2 regions of the Neorhizobium sp. P12A genome follow, and region 1 is predicted to be linked to the other one. Evidence: predicted binding sites of a transcription regulator. Region 1 holds the regulator's gene; the other holds the start of a gene.

Region 1 (7,366 bases):
TGGTGTTTCATCATGTGCTGCCGCTCGCCATGCCGGGCATCCTGACAGGCACGATCCTTGGCCTGGCGCATGCGCTGGGCGAGACGGCACCGCTGCTCCTCATCGGCATGGTTGCCTTCGTCACCAGCTACCCCACGTCACCGCTCGATCCGTCGACTTCGCTGCCGGTCCAGATCTACATGTGGTCCAACGAGGCCGAGCGCGCCTTTGTCGAACGGACGTCGGGAGCGATCATCGTCCTCCTCATCTTTCTCGTCGCGATGAACATCGGAGCCATCCTGTTGCGCCGTCGTTTCGAGCGCCGGTGGTAGGAGAGCGGACAAGATGAACACCATGGTCAAGACCGCAGCCGGAAAGCCCCTGAGCCAGAAAATGATCACTCCCCCCTACAAGATGATCGGCCAGGACGTTTCTGTCTTCTACGGCGAAAAGCGCGCGCTTTTCGATGTGAACCTCAATATCCGCGAAAACACCGTGACGGCGCTGATCGGCCCCTCCGGCTGCGGAAAATCCACCTTCCTGCGCAGCCTCAACCGCATGAACGATACGATCGAGAATTGCCGGGTGACCGGCCGCATCACGCTTGACGATCAGGACATCTACGATACGGTGATTGATGTCGTCGAGCTGCGCGCCCGAGTCGGCATGGTGTTCCAGCGGCCCAATCCGTTCCCGAAGTCGATCTACGAAAACGTCGCCTATGGGCCGCGCATTCACGGCCTTCACAAGTCGAAGGCCGATCTCGACCACATCGTGGAGACCAGCCTGCAGAGGGCGGGGCTGTGGGGTGAGGTAAAGGATCGGCTCCTGGAGGCGGGCACGAGCCTTTCCGGCGGCCAGCAGCAGCGCCTCTGCATCGCCCGCGCGGTTGCCGTCAGTCCCGAGGTCATTCTGATGGACGAGCCGTGCTCGGCGCTCGACCCGATTGCGACGGCCAAGGTGGAGGAACTCATTCATGAACTACGGGAGAATTTCACGATCGTCATCGTGACGCACTCCATGCAACAGGCAGCCCGCGTTTCGCAACGCACCGCAATGTTCCATCTCGGCCAATTGGTCGAGGAGAACGACACAGACAAGATGTTTACCAATCCCGACGATCAGCGCACGCAGGACTACATCATGGGCCGTTTCGGTTGATGATGCCCCTGAGTGCGCTCGCCCTTTCAATATGAGGACAGAAACATGGTTTCGACACACATTCTCTCAGCCTACGACGAAGATCTGAAGTTCCTGTCGCGCCGCATCTCGGAGATGGGCGGCCTGTCGGAGCAGATGGTCGGCGACAGCGTTCGCGCCCTGGTCAACGGCGACGCTGCCCTGGCCCAGAAGGTCATTTCCGACGACGTCGTCCTTGATCACGCTGAACGCGAGATCAACGACAAGGCGATCGTCACGATCGCCCGCCGCCAGCCAATGGCTGCCGACCTGCGCGAAATCATGGGCTCGATCCGTATCGCCGCCGACCTGGAGCGTGTTGGCGACCTCGGCAAGAACACCGCAAAGCGCGTGCTCGCCGTGCAGGGCACGGGCGTTCCGCGCCGTCTCGCCCGCGGCATCGAGCATCTCTCCGAACTGGCGCTCGTCCAGCTGAAGGAAGTGCTTGACGTCTACACGACCCGCTCGCCTGACAAGGCCGTCTCGATCCGCGAACGCGACGAGGAAATCGATGCCATGTACACCTCGCTCTTCCGCGAGATGCTCACCTACATGATGGAAGATCCGCGCAACATCACCACCTGCACGCATCTTCTCTTCTGCGCCAAGAACATCGAGCGCATCGGCGACCACGCCACCAACATTGCCGAAACGATCTACTACATGGCAACCGGTGCGCAGGTCGAAGGCGAACGCCCGAAGGATGATACCGCCAATACCGTCGGTGCCGTGACGGAATAACCCCACGCCGTTGAAGGAGACCACAAACGAATGGTTCCTAGAGTTGCTGTCGTAGAAGACGAAGAAGCACTGAGCGTGCTTCTTCGCTATAATCTCGAGGCTGAAGGCTTCGAAGTGGACACGATCCTGAGAGGTGACGAGGCTGAAATGCGCCTCCAGGAGCGTACCCCCGATCTTCTGATCCTGGATTGGATGCTCCCCGGCGTGTCCGGCATCGAGCTCTGCCGCCGGCTGCGCATGCGGCCGGAGACCGAGCGCCTGCCGATCATCATGCTGACGGCGAGGGGCGAGGAAAGCGAGCGCGTGCGCGGACTGTCGACCGGCGCGGACGACTATGTCGTCAAGCCGTTCTCGACCCCGGAACTGATGGCCCGCGTCAAGGCGATGCTGCGTCGCGCCCGGCCGGAAGTGCTCTCGACGGTCCTGCGCTGTGGCGACATCGAGCTCGACCGCGAGACGCACCGCGTCCATCGCAAGAGCCGCGAAGTTCGCCTGGGACCGACGGAGTTCCGCCTGCTCGAATTCCTGATGTCCTCTCCGGGCAGGGTCTTCTCGCGGTCGCAGCTTCTGGACGGTGTCTGGGGCCACGATATCTATGTCGACGAGCGTACCGTCGACGTTCATGTCGGTCGCCTGCGCAAGGCGCTGAACTTCTCCAACATGCAGGATGTCATCCGGACCGTCCGCGGTGCCGGCTACTCCATGGAAGCGTGAGCCGTCTCCAGCTCAAAGCCAAACGAAAAACGGGCCTTGCGGCCCGTTTTCTCTTTGTGGCGATATGAGTTTAGCGGGCCGCGCGCCGGCGGTCATTTACCGGCTGATAGGCGAGGCGCTGATGGTAGGTGCAGTAGGGCGAAGAGTCCGGGGACTCGCAGCCACAGAAATAGAAATCGTCCTTCAGCGGGTCGCCGACCGGCCACTTGCATGTGCGTTCGGTAAGCTCCGTCAGGCCGAGACGACGCGAGATCGGAACGACGACGTTGGAGGCCGGACGGAACTCCATTTCCTCCATCTCGTCGACTTCGATCTCTTCCTTGAGCATGGTCGCGCCCTGCTGACGGGTAACCGTCCTGGTTGCGACGCGGGAGGCGTAGGTGGGCGCGCGCGGAACAGTGGCATTGCGCTTCGGAGCGCGTGCCGTTGTGGCCGTGCCGCCCGCTTTTGCGCGGCCCGGCAGGCTCAGGCGATGCACCTTGCCGATGACAGCGTTTCGGCTCACTCCGCCGAGCTGAGCGGCAATCTGGCTGGCGCTCAAGCCCTCGGACCATAGTTTCTTCAGCTTCTCAACGCGCTCGTCTGTCCAATTCATGACCTGTCTCCGCCTGTCGCGTTTCTCATGGCAGAATCCCTCACCATCGCCCCAAGTATATTGGAGCTGAAAACGCTCTTAAATTGTGGTGACTAGTTCCGCCGCATGCAGTCTAGTAATTGAGTTTTAACCTAGTGTGAGGCTGACTCCGTGACAAGAGTCGCTCGAATCATCTCGAATCGATTTCGGCGTTTTCCCCAACTTGCTGTTCCGCAGAGTCATTTTTGCAACATAAGAAGTTGCAAATATACCACCGCGAAACGGTCGCTCTGCCGCACCTGCTAAATCCTCAGTTTTGTTGACATCGCGGTGCGAAAAGTAAATAGTGCCAACGCCGCCGCGAGGCGGCATTTTTGATTTTTCCGGACCGGTTCTTAGTGCGAAAATCCGTGTCCGAGCATGGTTTGACCGAGGAGAATTGCGTCATGGCAACCGCCACCCCGCTGTACGACACCTATATGCGTGCTCCACTGCGGTTTGAGCGAGGCGAAGGCGTCTGGCTCATCACGGAAACCGGCGAGCGATATCTCGATTTCGGCGCAGGCGTTGCCGTTACCTCGGTCGGTCATAGTCATCCGCATGTCGTCGGCGCGCTGAAGGCGCAGGCGGACAAGGTCTGGCATCTGTCGAATATCTACGAAGTGCCGGGTCAGGAAGTGCTGGCCAAGCGCCTGACCGATGCCACCTTTGCCGACAAGGTGTTCTTCACCAATTCCGGCGCCGAGGCGCTGGAATGCGCGATCAAGACGGCGCGGCGCTATCAGTTCTCGAAGGGCCATCCGGAGAAATTCCATATCATCACCTTCGAAGGCGCCTTCCATGGCCGTACGCTCGGTACGATCGCCGCAGGCGGCCAGGCAAAATATCTCGAAGGCTTCGGTCCCAAAGCGCCGGGTTTCGATCAGGTGCCCTTTGGTGATATCGAGGCCGTGCGCGCCGCGATCACCGATGCGACCGCCGGCATATTGATAGAGCCTGTGCAGGGCGAAGGCGGTGTGCGTCCGGCCTCGCCCGAGTTCATGCGCGCGCTGCGACAGCTCTGCGACGAACATGGCCTGCTGCTGATCCTCGACGAGGTGCAGACCGGCGTCGGCCGGACTGGCAAGCTCTTTGCCTATGAATGGAGCGGTATCACCCCCGACATCATCGCCGTGGCCAAGGGCATCGGCGGGGGCTTTCCGCTCGGTGCCTGCCTTGCGACGGCGGAAGCCGCCTCCGGCATGGTCGCCGGCACCCATGGAACGACCTATGGCGGCAATCCGCTGGCCATGGCTGTCGGCAATGCGGTGCTCGACGTTATCCTTGGTGACGGCTTCCTGCAGCATGTGCGCGACGTATCGCTCGTCTTCCGCCAGGGGCTGGCATCGCTGAAGGACCGCTATCCTGATATCATCGAGGATGTGCGCGGCGATGGCCTGTTGCTCGGCATCAAGGCCGCGATCCCCTCGGCCGAGCTGCTGGCTGCGATCCGCGCCGAGCATCTTCTCGGCGTGCCGGCGGGCGACAACGTCATCCGCATGCTGCCGCCGTTGACCGTCACGGCCGAGGAAGCACGCGAAGGGCTGAACCGCATCGAGCACGCCGCCGAGAAGCTGCGCGCCGAACGCGCCAAGAAATCGGCTTGATTTTCCCGCGCCTGCTGAAGGGGCGTTGGCCCCGCAGCAGGCGTTATCAGTTTTAGGGTACAGGGCAGGACCATGGCATCACCCAAGCATTTCCTCGATCTCTCCGCCGTAGAAGCTTCCGATCTGCGCACCATCATCGATGATGCGATGGTGCGAAAGCAGGCTCTGAAGGCGGGCTCCGCCGACAAGCCGCTGGCCGGCAAGATGCTGGCGATGATCTTCGAGAAGCCCTCCACACGAACTCGCGTCTCCTTCGATGTCGGCATGCGCCAGCTCGGCGGCGAGACGCTGTTCCTGTCGGGCACGGAAATGCAGCTCGGCCGCGCCGAGACCATCGGCGATACGGCCAAGGTGCTCTCGCGTTATGTCGACGCCATCATGATCCGCACGACCGAGCATTCGCGCATGCTGGAGCTTGCCGAACATGCGACCGTGCCAGTCATCAACGCGCTGACGGATGACACGCATCCCTGCCAGATCATGGCCGACATCATGACCTTCGAGGAGCACCGCGGCCCGATCAAGGGCAAGACGATCGCCTGGACCGGCGATGGCAACAATGTGCTGCATTCGCTGGTCGAGGGCGCTGCCCGTTTCGGCTATCGCATGAATATGGCGGTACCCCTTGGTTCCGAGCCGAAGGATAACTATCTGAACTGGGCCCGCGATGAGGGCGCCGAAATCATGCTTTATCATGATGCCGACCGTGCGGTCGAAGGCGCCGATTGCGTGGTAACCGATACCTGGGTCTCCATGAATCAGGAACATCGGGCTCGGGGTCACAATGTCTTCCAACCCTATCAGGTGAATGCGGCCTTGATGTCGAAGGCCCGCAAGGAAGCTTTGTTCATGCACTGCCTTCCCGCGCATCGCGGCGAGGAGGTGACGAACGAGGTGATCGACGGCCCGCAATCCGTTGTGTTCGATGAGGCGGAAAACCGTCTGCACGCACAAAAATCGATTCTTGCCTGGTGCCTGGGCGCGATCTGAAAATATCCGGACGCTGCGTCATAAGCTGCGAACCGGCAAATGTTATGCGAGGCCGAAGGATAGGTCGGATCGCATCTCGTTTGACAGACAAGGAATAGAGCTATGACGGAAAATGCAGCATCGCTGGGCCAGTTCGATTTCGCAGGCGACGATCATGTCGTTCCCTTTCAGGTGGAAGGCCTCGACGTTCGTGGCCGCGCGGTCCAGCTCGGGCCGATGCTCGACGCCATCCTGGAACGGCACAGCTATCCGGCACCGGTTGCCCGCCTTCTGGCGGAGGCGATCGTTCTGACTGTCCTGATCGGCACCTCGTTGAAGTTCGAGGGCAAATTCACCGTGCAGACCAAGGGCGACGGCCCGGTCGATCTTCTGGTTGCGGATTTTTCCACGCCGGAGAATGTGCGCGCCTATGCCCGTTTTGACGAAGAGGCTCTGGAAAAGGCGATCAAGGCCGGCGAGACAGAACCGGAGCAGTTGCTCGGCAAGGGCGTGCTCGCCTTTACGATCGATCAGGGACGCTATTCGCAGCCCTATCAGGGCATCGTCGAGCTCGATGGCACCTCGCTGGAGGATATTGCCGGTGTCTACTTCCGCCAGTCGGAGCAAATCCCGACGCGCGTTCGTCTCGGCGCCGCCGAGCTCTTCGACCGCGATGAGGCGGGAAAGCCGCGCCATCGCTGGCGGGCAGGCGGCCTCATAGCGCAATTCCTGCCCGATGCGCCGGAGCGCATGCGCCAGCGCGATCTCCACGGTGGCGACGGAGATAATGGCCTCAGCGATCATGTCGAGGATGATTCCTGGTCGGAAGCCCGCACGATGGTCGAGACGATCGATGCCGACGAACTCACCGATCCCCAGGTCGGAACCGAGCGGCTGCTTTATCGGCTGTTTCATGAGCGCGGCGTGCGCGTTTATGAATCGCAGGCGGTCTACGATCGTTGCAGCTGTTCGCGCGACAAGCTGAAAGGCGTCCTTACCGGCTTCTCTGCCGAAGAGATCGAGGCGAGCCAGGAGGATGGCGAAATTTCCGTCACTTGCGAGTTCTGCTCGACCACCTACAAGTTCAGGGTCGACGAAGTAACCGAGGCGTAATGGCCTCAGTTCAAGGTGCGCATCAGGCCGGGTGAATCCAGCGAGAAGGCCGGGATGTCGACATCGAAGACCTCCCCGTTGTCGGCTTCCATCTGGTAATGGCCAAACATCATGCCGGATGGTGTGTCGAGCGGGCAGCCGGAGGAATATTCATAAGTATCGCCTGGCCCCAGCCGCGGCTGTTCGCCGACCACGCCGGGTCCGGTGACTTCGTCGACCTGACCGTTCTGGTCCGTAATGTGCCAATAGCGGGACACGAGACGAACGGCAACGGTCGAGTTGTTCGAGATGACGATGCGGTAGCTCCAGACATAGCGATCATCATCCGGATCGGACTGCTCCTCCAGATAAAACGGCTCGACAACCACTTCGATATCCCGTGTGAGGGCGCGATACATGCCTAACACCTTAATCAAGATATGTTACCGATATCCTATACGCCACCTTGCCC
Region 2 (7,366 bases), on a different contig from region 1:
TGGATATCGAACATTTCCGCGTCGAATGCGACTCGGCTCGCGGCGATGGCTTTGCCGGCAAGATCGCCATCAGCGCCGAACAGGCGGCCGTCATCAACACGGTCTTTGCCGCCTGACGGGCTTCAGCGTCGAGCCTAGCTCTGCGGCGGCTTGGGGCGGATCATCTCGAAGACCTCGCTGCCTTCGCTATAGTCCATGTAGCCCATGCGAGCCACAGGTCTCGCCAGCGACATGTCCAGGCGCCCGTTCCGAATGATCGTCTCGTCGATGTGAATGCCGACGACCTGGCCGAAGACCATGACATTCAGAGCCGGCTCGCCGGAGAGCGTCCTCGGATTGAGAATCTCGGTTACCCGGCACTCCAGAACAGCAAACGCCTCGGCAACATAGGGTGCGTCTACCAAGGTACCGGTCTTTGCCGTGAGGCCCGCCAGTTCGAACTCGTTTACGCCGTACGAGACGGCGATCGACGAGGCATTCATCTTCTCCACGAGATTGCGGCTGACGAGATTGGCGGTAAAGACACCCGTCTCTTCTGCGTTCCTGACGCTGTCCTTCTTGCCGTCGGACGAGAACATGACAATCTTCGGCCGATCGCATACAGCGTTGAAGAAGGAATAGGGCGACAGGTTGATCGACCCGTCGCTCCCCTTGCTGCCGATCCAGCCGATGGGGCGCGGCGCAACGATGGCCTTGAACGGATCGTGCGCCAGACCGTGCTGGTTCGCATCGGTCGCATAGAACATATTACTCTCCGCCGACCCAGGTTACGGTTTCGACCAACTCCGGACGGGGCCGTTCTGTCGACGGAAAGGTGCTCGAACCGATATGGATGAAGCCGGCGACCTTCTCGCCCGGCTGTACGCCGAGAACCGGATAGGCGCGTTCATCATAGGCGAACCACTCGGTCAGCCAGTTCGAAACCCAGCCATGGGCATTGGCCGACATGAGCAGATTGAGGCACAGGGCGCCCGCCGACATCAACTGTTCCCATTCCGGAATCTTGACATGCGGTGCCGCCTTGCTAACGACGGCGATAACGACGGGGGCGCGGGTGAAGCGCGCGCGTTCGACCTCGATCATCTCGGGCGACAGGTCCGGTTTTGCCGTCAACGCGAGCTTCAAAAGCTCCTCGCCGATGCGCTTCCGCTCCTCTCCGCGATAGACGATGAAACGCCAGGGGGCGAGCTTTCCGTGATCCGGAACGCGCGAGGCAATACGCAGAATGTCCTCGATTTCGGTCTTGTCCGGGCCGGGCTCGGACATCTGGAAGGCTGGGATAGATCGGCGGACCGCAAGATAATCGATCAGCTTAATATCATTTTTCATGGATGAATTGCTTTCGTCGAGATGCGCAAGGCGGACAGGTCTTGAATTTGCCACTGGATTGGTCTTGAAGTGGCCTTTGTCGCTCAAGAAGTCAATCGGTTGGGAACGCATGTCAGCTACTTTGGCCCTCGCCCGGATCGGCTTTGCAATCGCCGCGCTGGTGGTGATGCCGCTGACTGCTGCTGCCGAGGACGCCTTCAAGGAATTCAAGCAGCTCGATACGACCTCCAAGATGCCGAAGCTTAACGCCTTCATGGCGCCAGGCGCGGCTAAACCGAGCAATTCGGAGCTGCGCGAAGTTGCCTTCGATGCAAAGATGACAGCTGATGGTCAGGCTGTGCAGCAGGGCCTGTCCTGGTACGTTTTCAGTCCGATCCCGGGTGCTGACGGCAAGTTGCCGCTGGTTGCCAGCTCGAAGGGCGGATCGGCCGATTTTCAGCTCGCTCCAGGGGATTATTTCGTCAACGTTTCCTTCGGACGCGCTGGCGTCACCAAGAAACTGACCGTGCCTGATAGCGGTGCCATACAAAAGCAGGTCATGGTGCTTGATGCCGGCGGCATCGTGCTCAATGCCGTCTCGGGCTCCGACGTGCGCATCCCGCCCGGCGAACTCAGCTTCTCGATCTATTCGAGCGACGTGAAGGAGGATGGGACGCGCGGTCTCGTGATGGCCGACGTCAAGCCGAACACGCTGATCGGCATCAGTGCCGGCACCTACCACGTCGTTTCGGAATACGGTCAAGTCAACGCGATCATCCGTGCAGATATCCAGGTGGAATCGGGCAAGGTGACCGAGGCGACGATCCAGCACCGCGCCGCAAAGATCACGCTCAAGCTCGTCTCGGATGCCGGCGGAGAAGCCATTGCCGATACGGCTTGGTCGGTACTGACGTCATCGGGCGATATCGTTGCGGAAAGCGTCAGCGCCTTCCCGACCATGGTCCTGTCGGAAGGGGTGTATACGGCCGTCGCCCGCAACAAGGACAAGATCTACCAGCGCGATTTCAACGTGACCGCCGGGCAGAATTCCGATGTCGAGGTATTGTTGAGGGAGCAGCCGCAGGAAGTGCAGGAACCGCTGCGGCAGGAGGATCAGGCCGTTCCCGCCGTTCAGCAAGTCGTGCCGCAACAGGCGTCGCCAGCTGAGCAACCTCATCCGGCTGGCAAAGCACCGCTTCCGACCTATGAACAGCTTGCCCCCGGCGAAAGCGGCACCAGCATGGATTGACGGGGCTGACTAGGCTCGCTTCAAAAACGGCCGCCGCGGCGGCGCCATGGAAAAGACAGCACTATAGAGCCGCGACAGCAGATCCTTGCGATCATTGCCCTTGTTCAACGATTCCCACGATATCAGCTCGCCTACATGGGAGGTGATCGTGCTGCCGGACAGCCGACGAAATTCGCGGATCAACAGTGAAAGGCGCAGCGTCAGCGAAAGCCGGCTCGCGAGGTGGAAGAGCCTGCCGTTCTGCCCTTCGAAATAGATCGGAATGACGCTAGCGCGCGCAGACTGCACGAGCTTTGCCGGGAACATCTTCCAGGGCAAGTCCTCTGCCCTGCCGAAGCCCTTTTTTGCAGTTGCAACTCCGCCCGCGGGAAAGACGATGATCGTCGTTCCTTCCTTCAGAATACGAAGGGCCTCATGCCGCGTGCGCATGTTGATGGCCAGTGCTTCCTTGGTCTCGTCGAAGGAGATCGGCAGGGAGTAATCCGCCATCTCAGGCACTTTCAGGAGCTCATTGTGAATGAGCACCTTGAACGGGCGACCGAGCTGCTCGGCGAGCGCGAGAACAGCAATGCCGTCACCGATGCCGAAGGGATGGTTCGCGACGATGACAACGGGCGTATCGTCGGTGAGGTTGCGCGGCGGCCATTCGCCCCTGATATCCATGCGAACGTCGATAAGGTCCAGCATCTTGCCGAACACCCGCTCGCTCTTGCCGACGATATCCGTACGCCAGATATCGTAAAGGCGCGCGTAACGGTCACGGCCGGACAAGCCCTCGATCGAGCGAATGAACCAGCGCTTCAGACGCGGGTCCCGTTCATTGGCATAGGACAATTCTTTGAAATTCAAATGGGCACCGGGCGCTGCCCGCTCCTCGATCATTCAGGGGCCATATATTGCAGGTATATGTCAGGCATCTGACAGCACGATGAAAACGCTGCCAGATGCTAATTGTTCAAACTGCAGTTCAGGCCGCCGCCTTGGCCTTCTTGGCTTCAGCCTTGCGCAGAAGATCCGGTGCGGTCGCCTCATGCGCCAGTTCCGCAATCGCTGCATTGAGCGACATTGAAGTCTGGGCCTGAGAGCCGAGCCGGCGGATGTTGACGGAACGCTCTTCTGCTTCCTTCTTGCCGCAGACGATGATCACGGGAACCTTCGTTACCGAATGTTCGCGGATCTTATAGTTGATCTTCTCGTTACGGAAGTCGGTCTCGACGGTGAGGCCAGCGTCACGCAGCGCTTCGGCAACCTCGGCGCCATACTCGTCCGCATCCGAGGTGATCGTTGCAACGACCACCTGCAGCGGCGATACCCATAGCGGCATATGGCCGGCGAAGTTCTCGATCAGGATGCCGAGAAAGCGTTCCATCGAGCCGCAGATGGCGCGGTGGATCATGACGGGCTGCGTCTTCTCCGAATGCTGATCGATGTAGAAGGCGCCGAAACGCTCCGGCAGGTTGAAGTCGACCTGCGTGGTACCGCACTGCCATTCACGGCCGATCGCGTCACGGAGCGTGTATTCGAACTTCGGCCCGTAGAACGCACCCTCGCCCGGCAGGATGCCGGTCTTGATGCGTCCGCCCGACTGTGCTTCGATTGTCTTCAGCACGTCCATCATCACGCTTTCGGCACGATCCCAGAGCGCATCTGAGCCGACGCGCTTGTCGGGACGCGTGGAGAGCTTGACGACGCATTCCTCGAAGCCGAAATCCTTGTAGACCGACAGGATGAGATCATTGATCTTCAGGCACTCGGCGGCCATCTGCTCGTCAGTGCAGAAGATATGCGCGTCATCCTGCGTGAAGCCGCGCACGCGCATCAGACCATGCAAGGCGCCCGACGGTTCGTAGCGATGCACGAGACCGAATTCCGCAAGGCGAATCGGCAGTTCGCGGTAGGACTTCAAGCCATGCTTGAATATCTGCACGTGGCCGGGGCAATTCATCGGCTTCAGCGCGAAGACGCGGTTGTCGGCATCCTTGTCATCGGGATGGGTGAAGGCATGGGCGGATTTTACCGCGAACATGTTCTCCTGATACCAGCCCCAGTGACCGGAGGTTTCCCACAGCGACGTATCAAGCACCTGCGGCGCGTTGACTTCCTCGTAGTCGCCGGCAAGACGCCGACGCATATAGGAGACGAGGGTCTGGAACACGCGCCAACCCTTGCCGTGCCAGAAGACGACGCCCGGGCCTTCTTCCTGGAAATGGAAGAGATCCATTTCACGGCCAAGACGGCGGTGGTCGCGCTTTTCGGCCTCGGCGAGGACGTTCAGGTAATTGTCGAGATCGGCCTGCTCGGCAAAGGCCGTGCCATAGATGCGCGACAGCATCGCATTGTTGCTGTCGCCGCGCCAATAGGCTCCTGCCACCTTCATAAGCTTGAAGGCGTTGCCGATCTGCCCGGTGGAGGCCATGTGCGGGCCGCGGCAGAGATCGAACCATTCGCCCTGGTTGTAGATCTTGAGGTCCTGGCCTTCTGGAATTGCGTCAACAAGTTCAACCTTGTAGTTCTCGCCCTTGGCGGCAAAGACTTCCTTGGCCTTCTCGCGCGACCAGATCTGCTTGGTGAACGGCTTGTTGCGCTGGATGATTTCCTTCATCTTCTTTTCGATGACGGGCAGATCGTCGGGCGTGAAAGGCTCGTTCTTGGCAAAGTCGTAGTAGAAGCCGTTCTCGATGACCGGGCCGATCGTCACCTGCGTGCCGGGCCATAGCTCCTGTACAGCTTCGGCGAGAACGTGTGCCGCGTCATGCCGGATAAGCTCCAGCGCGCGGGGATCTTCGCGGGTGATGATTTCGATCTTGCCGTCGGTCACGGCATCGGAGAGATCGCGGACGGTGCCGTCGATCGCAATGGCGACCGCCTTCTTGGCCAGCGACTTTGAAATGGATTCGGCGACATCGCGACCGGTTGCGCCAGCATCGTAGCTGCGCACGGAACCATCGGGAAATGTCAGGGAAACGGCTTGGGACATCAAAATTCTCCTTGTCCAGTCCCGCCAACGAATGCGGGTGGTAAAATAGACCGGGGATTCCCGGCGGCTGACAGGTCGGCGTGATACTTCGTTTCACTGTTGAAGTCAAAGTCCAGCTTGTTCCAGAAGACGTCAAATCTCCCGCTGACGTGGTCTAGGAAGCGTTTGCTTTGTAATAGTCTTCCAGAGCTTTCGTCGTCGCCGGAGTGATCTCGTCGGTGATCGGTCCGCTGAAAAGTCCGCGCTGACGAAGGCTTTGCTTGAGCGCGCGCAGAGTGAATGGCGACATCGACTTCAGGCGGGATATGATCACCTCGTCCCCTTCGCTCAGCGCCTTCAGAACGCTTTCGGCAGCAAGGTCGGAACTGTAGAGGCGATCATAGGCGAACGCGATACGATAGGCGGCGCCCTTGTAGCCGAGATCGCTGGCCCTCAGATACCATTGCAGGGCCGCGTTCTTGTCCACTGCGGTGCCACGCCCATCATCATACATCCGGCCAAGGGCGAACATGGCGCTGTTCGAACCCAGATCGGCTGACTTCTTGTAGAACTCGAAAGCCGCCTTCAGGTCGATCGGCACGCCGTTGCCGTCCTCGTACATATAGGCGAGATTGAGGGCGCCGATTGCCGAATTGCCGTCTGCCGCCTTCTTGTACCAGCGGAGCGCTATGTTGGCGTCAGCAGTGGTTGCCATCCCGTTCTGGAAGAAGAAGCCAACTGCATTCATCGCGTCGGCGTTAGAGTTGCTGGCGGATTTCAGAAACCAGTTGAACGCCTTGGTAAGATCGATCGGCACGCCGTGGCCGCCCTGGTACATGTCACCGAGCAGGTACGCGGCGTCCTCGTCGCCCTTGGAGTCACTTTTCGTTAGCCATTCCAATGCCTTGGCAAAGTCAGCCGTCGCGCCGCTGCTGCCGTAGTAAAGCCGGCCGAGCCGATACATGCCTTCGGCTGAACCGCTGTCGGCCGCCTTGCCATACCATTTGATGGCCTCGTCGAAATTCTGCTTGACGCCGTCGCCGCTTTCGTACGCTCTGCCCAACAGAATCACGGCTTTGATATCTCCGGCTCCGGCGGCCTTGCTGTAGAATTGTAGGGACTGCCCGTCATCGCGGGGCAAGCCGACATCGCCGCGATAAATCCCACCGAGCTCCACCATGGCCTTGGTGTCGCCGGCCGCCGCTGCTTTCTTCAACCATTGGACTGCCAGGCGGATATCGGGATCTGTGCCCTGCCCTTGCTCGTACACGATGCCGAGATGGTACATTCCAAGCGCGGTGCCCTTAGCAGCACTGCGCTTGTACCAACGCAGCGCCTCCGCCTTGTCTGCCTTGACACCGTATCCGGAGAAATAAAGGTTGCCGATGTCGTCCATCGCAAAGCCGTTTCCGACATCAGCCGCCTTGCGAAACCAGGACATGGCCTTTTTGTCATCGCGTTGCACACCGTCTCCGACCGAATAGGCATTACCGAGAGAATCCATGGCCTCCCCGTTGCCCGCTTCAGCGGACAGCGTCAGCAATTCGATTCCCTGCGCAGTATCGCGTTGAATACCCTCGCCGTTGTAGTAGATCCTGCCCAGATAGTAGCGCGCATCCTCATCGCCGAGCGCCGCGGCCTTTGAGAGCCACTCCCTGGCAAGTTGCGGATCCTTCGGCACGCCGTCGCCCCAGCGGTACAAGAGGCCGATGTCACGAAGCGCACTGACAACCCCGCGGTCGGCTGCTTCTTTTTCGAAGGACATGGCGAGGGGATAATTTTTCTTGTCTCCATACCGATAGAACTGCGCCATGGATCGATATGCCCAAGACGAGTGCAGGTCGATTGCCTGC

The links. Region 1 encodes PhoB, which activates phosphate uptake and scavenging genes when phosphate is short. Its sites were predicted from a motif close to TGTCATNNANCTGTCAT; they were not measured.
Region 2: the regulator PhoB is predicted to act here: its motif matches at 3,464-3,480, upstream of DTW90_RS18635 (1-acyl-sn-glycerol-3-phosphate acyltransferase).

Annotation. Positions count from the first base shown of each region.
Region 1 covers NZ_QOVX01000002.1:465,236-472,601, forward strand. The annotation lists gene pstA (phosphate ABC transporter permease PstA) at 1-311, shown strand, start outside; gene pstB (phosphate ABC transporter ATP-binding protein PstB) at 325-1,140, shown strand; gene phoU (phosphate signaling complex protein PhoU) at 1,186-1,899, shown strand; gene phoB (phosphate regulon transcriptional regulator PhoB) at 1,930-2,613, shown strand; gene DTW90_RS08340 (GcrA family cell cycle regulator) at 2,684-3,208, opposite strand; gene DTW90_RS08345 (aspartate aminotransferase family protein) at 3,634-4,833, shown strand; gene argF (ornithine carbamoyltransferase) at 4,906-5,823, shown strand; gene DTW90_RS08355 (Hsp33 family molecular chaperone) at 5,926-6,915, shown strand; gene apaG (Co2+/Mg2+ efflux protein ApaG) at 6,921-7,313, opposite strand.
Region 2 covers NZ_QOVX01000006.1:105,211-112,576, forward strand. The annotation lists gene DTW90_RS18615 (aldolase/citrate lyase family protein) at 1-116, shown strand, start outside; gene DTW90_RS18620 (flavin reductase family protein) at 135-746, opposite strand; gene DTW90_RS18625 (nitroreductase) at 748-1,329, opposite strand; gene DTW90_RS18630 (hypothetical protein) at 1,439-2,557, shown strand; gene DTW90_RS18635 (1-acyl-sn-glycerol-3-phosphate acyltransferase) at 2,567-3,406, opposite strand; gene thrS (threonine--tRNA ligase) at 3,525-5,534, opposite strand; gene DTW90_RS18645 (SEL1-like repeat protein) at 5,689-7,366, opposite strand, start outside.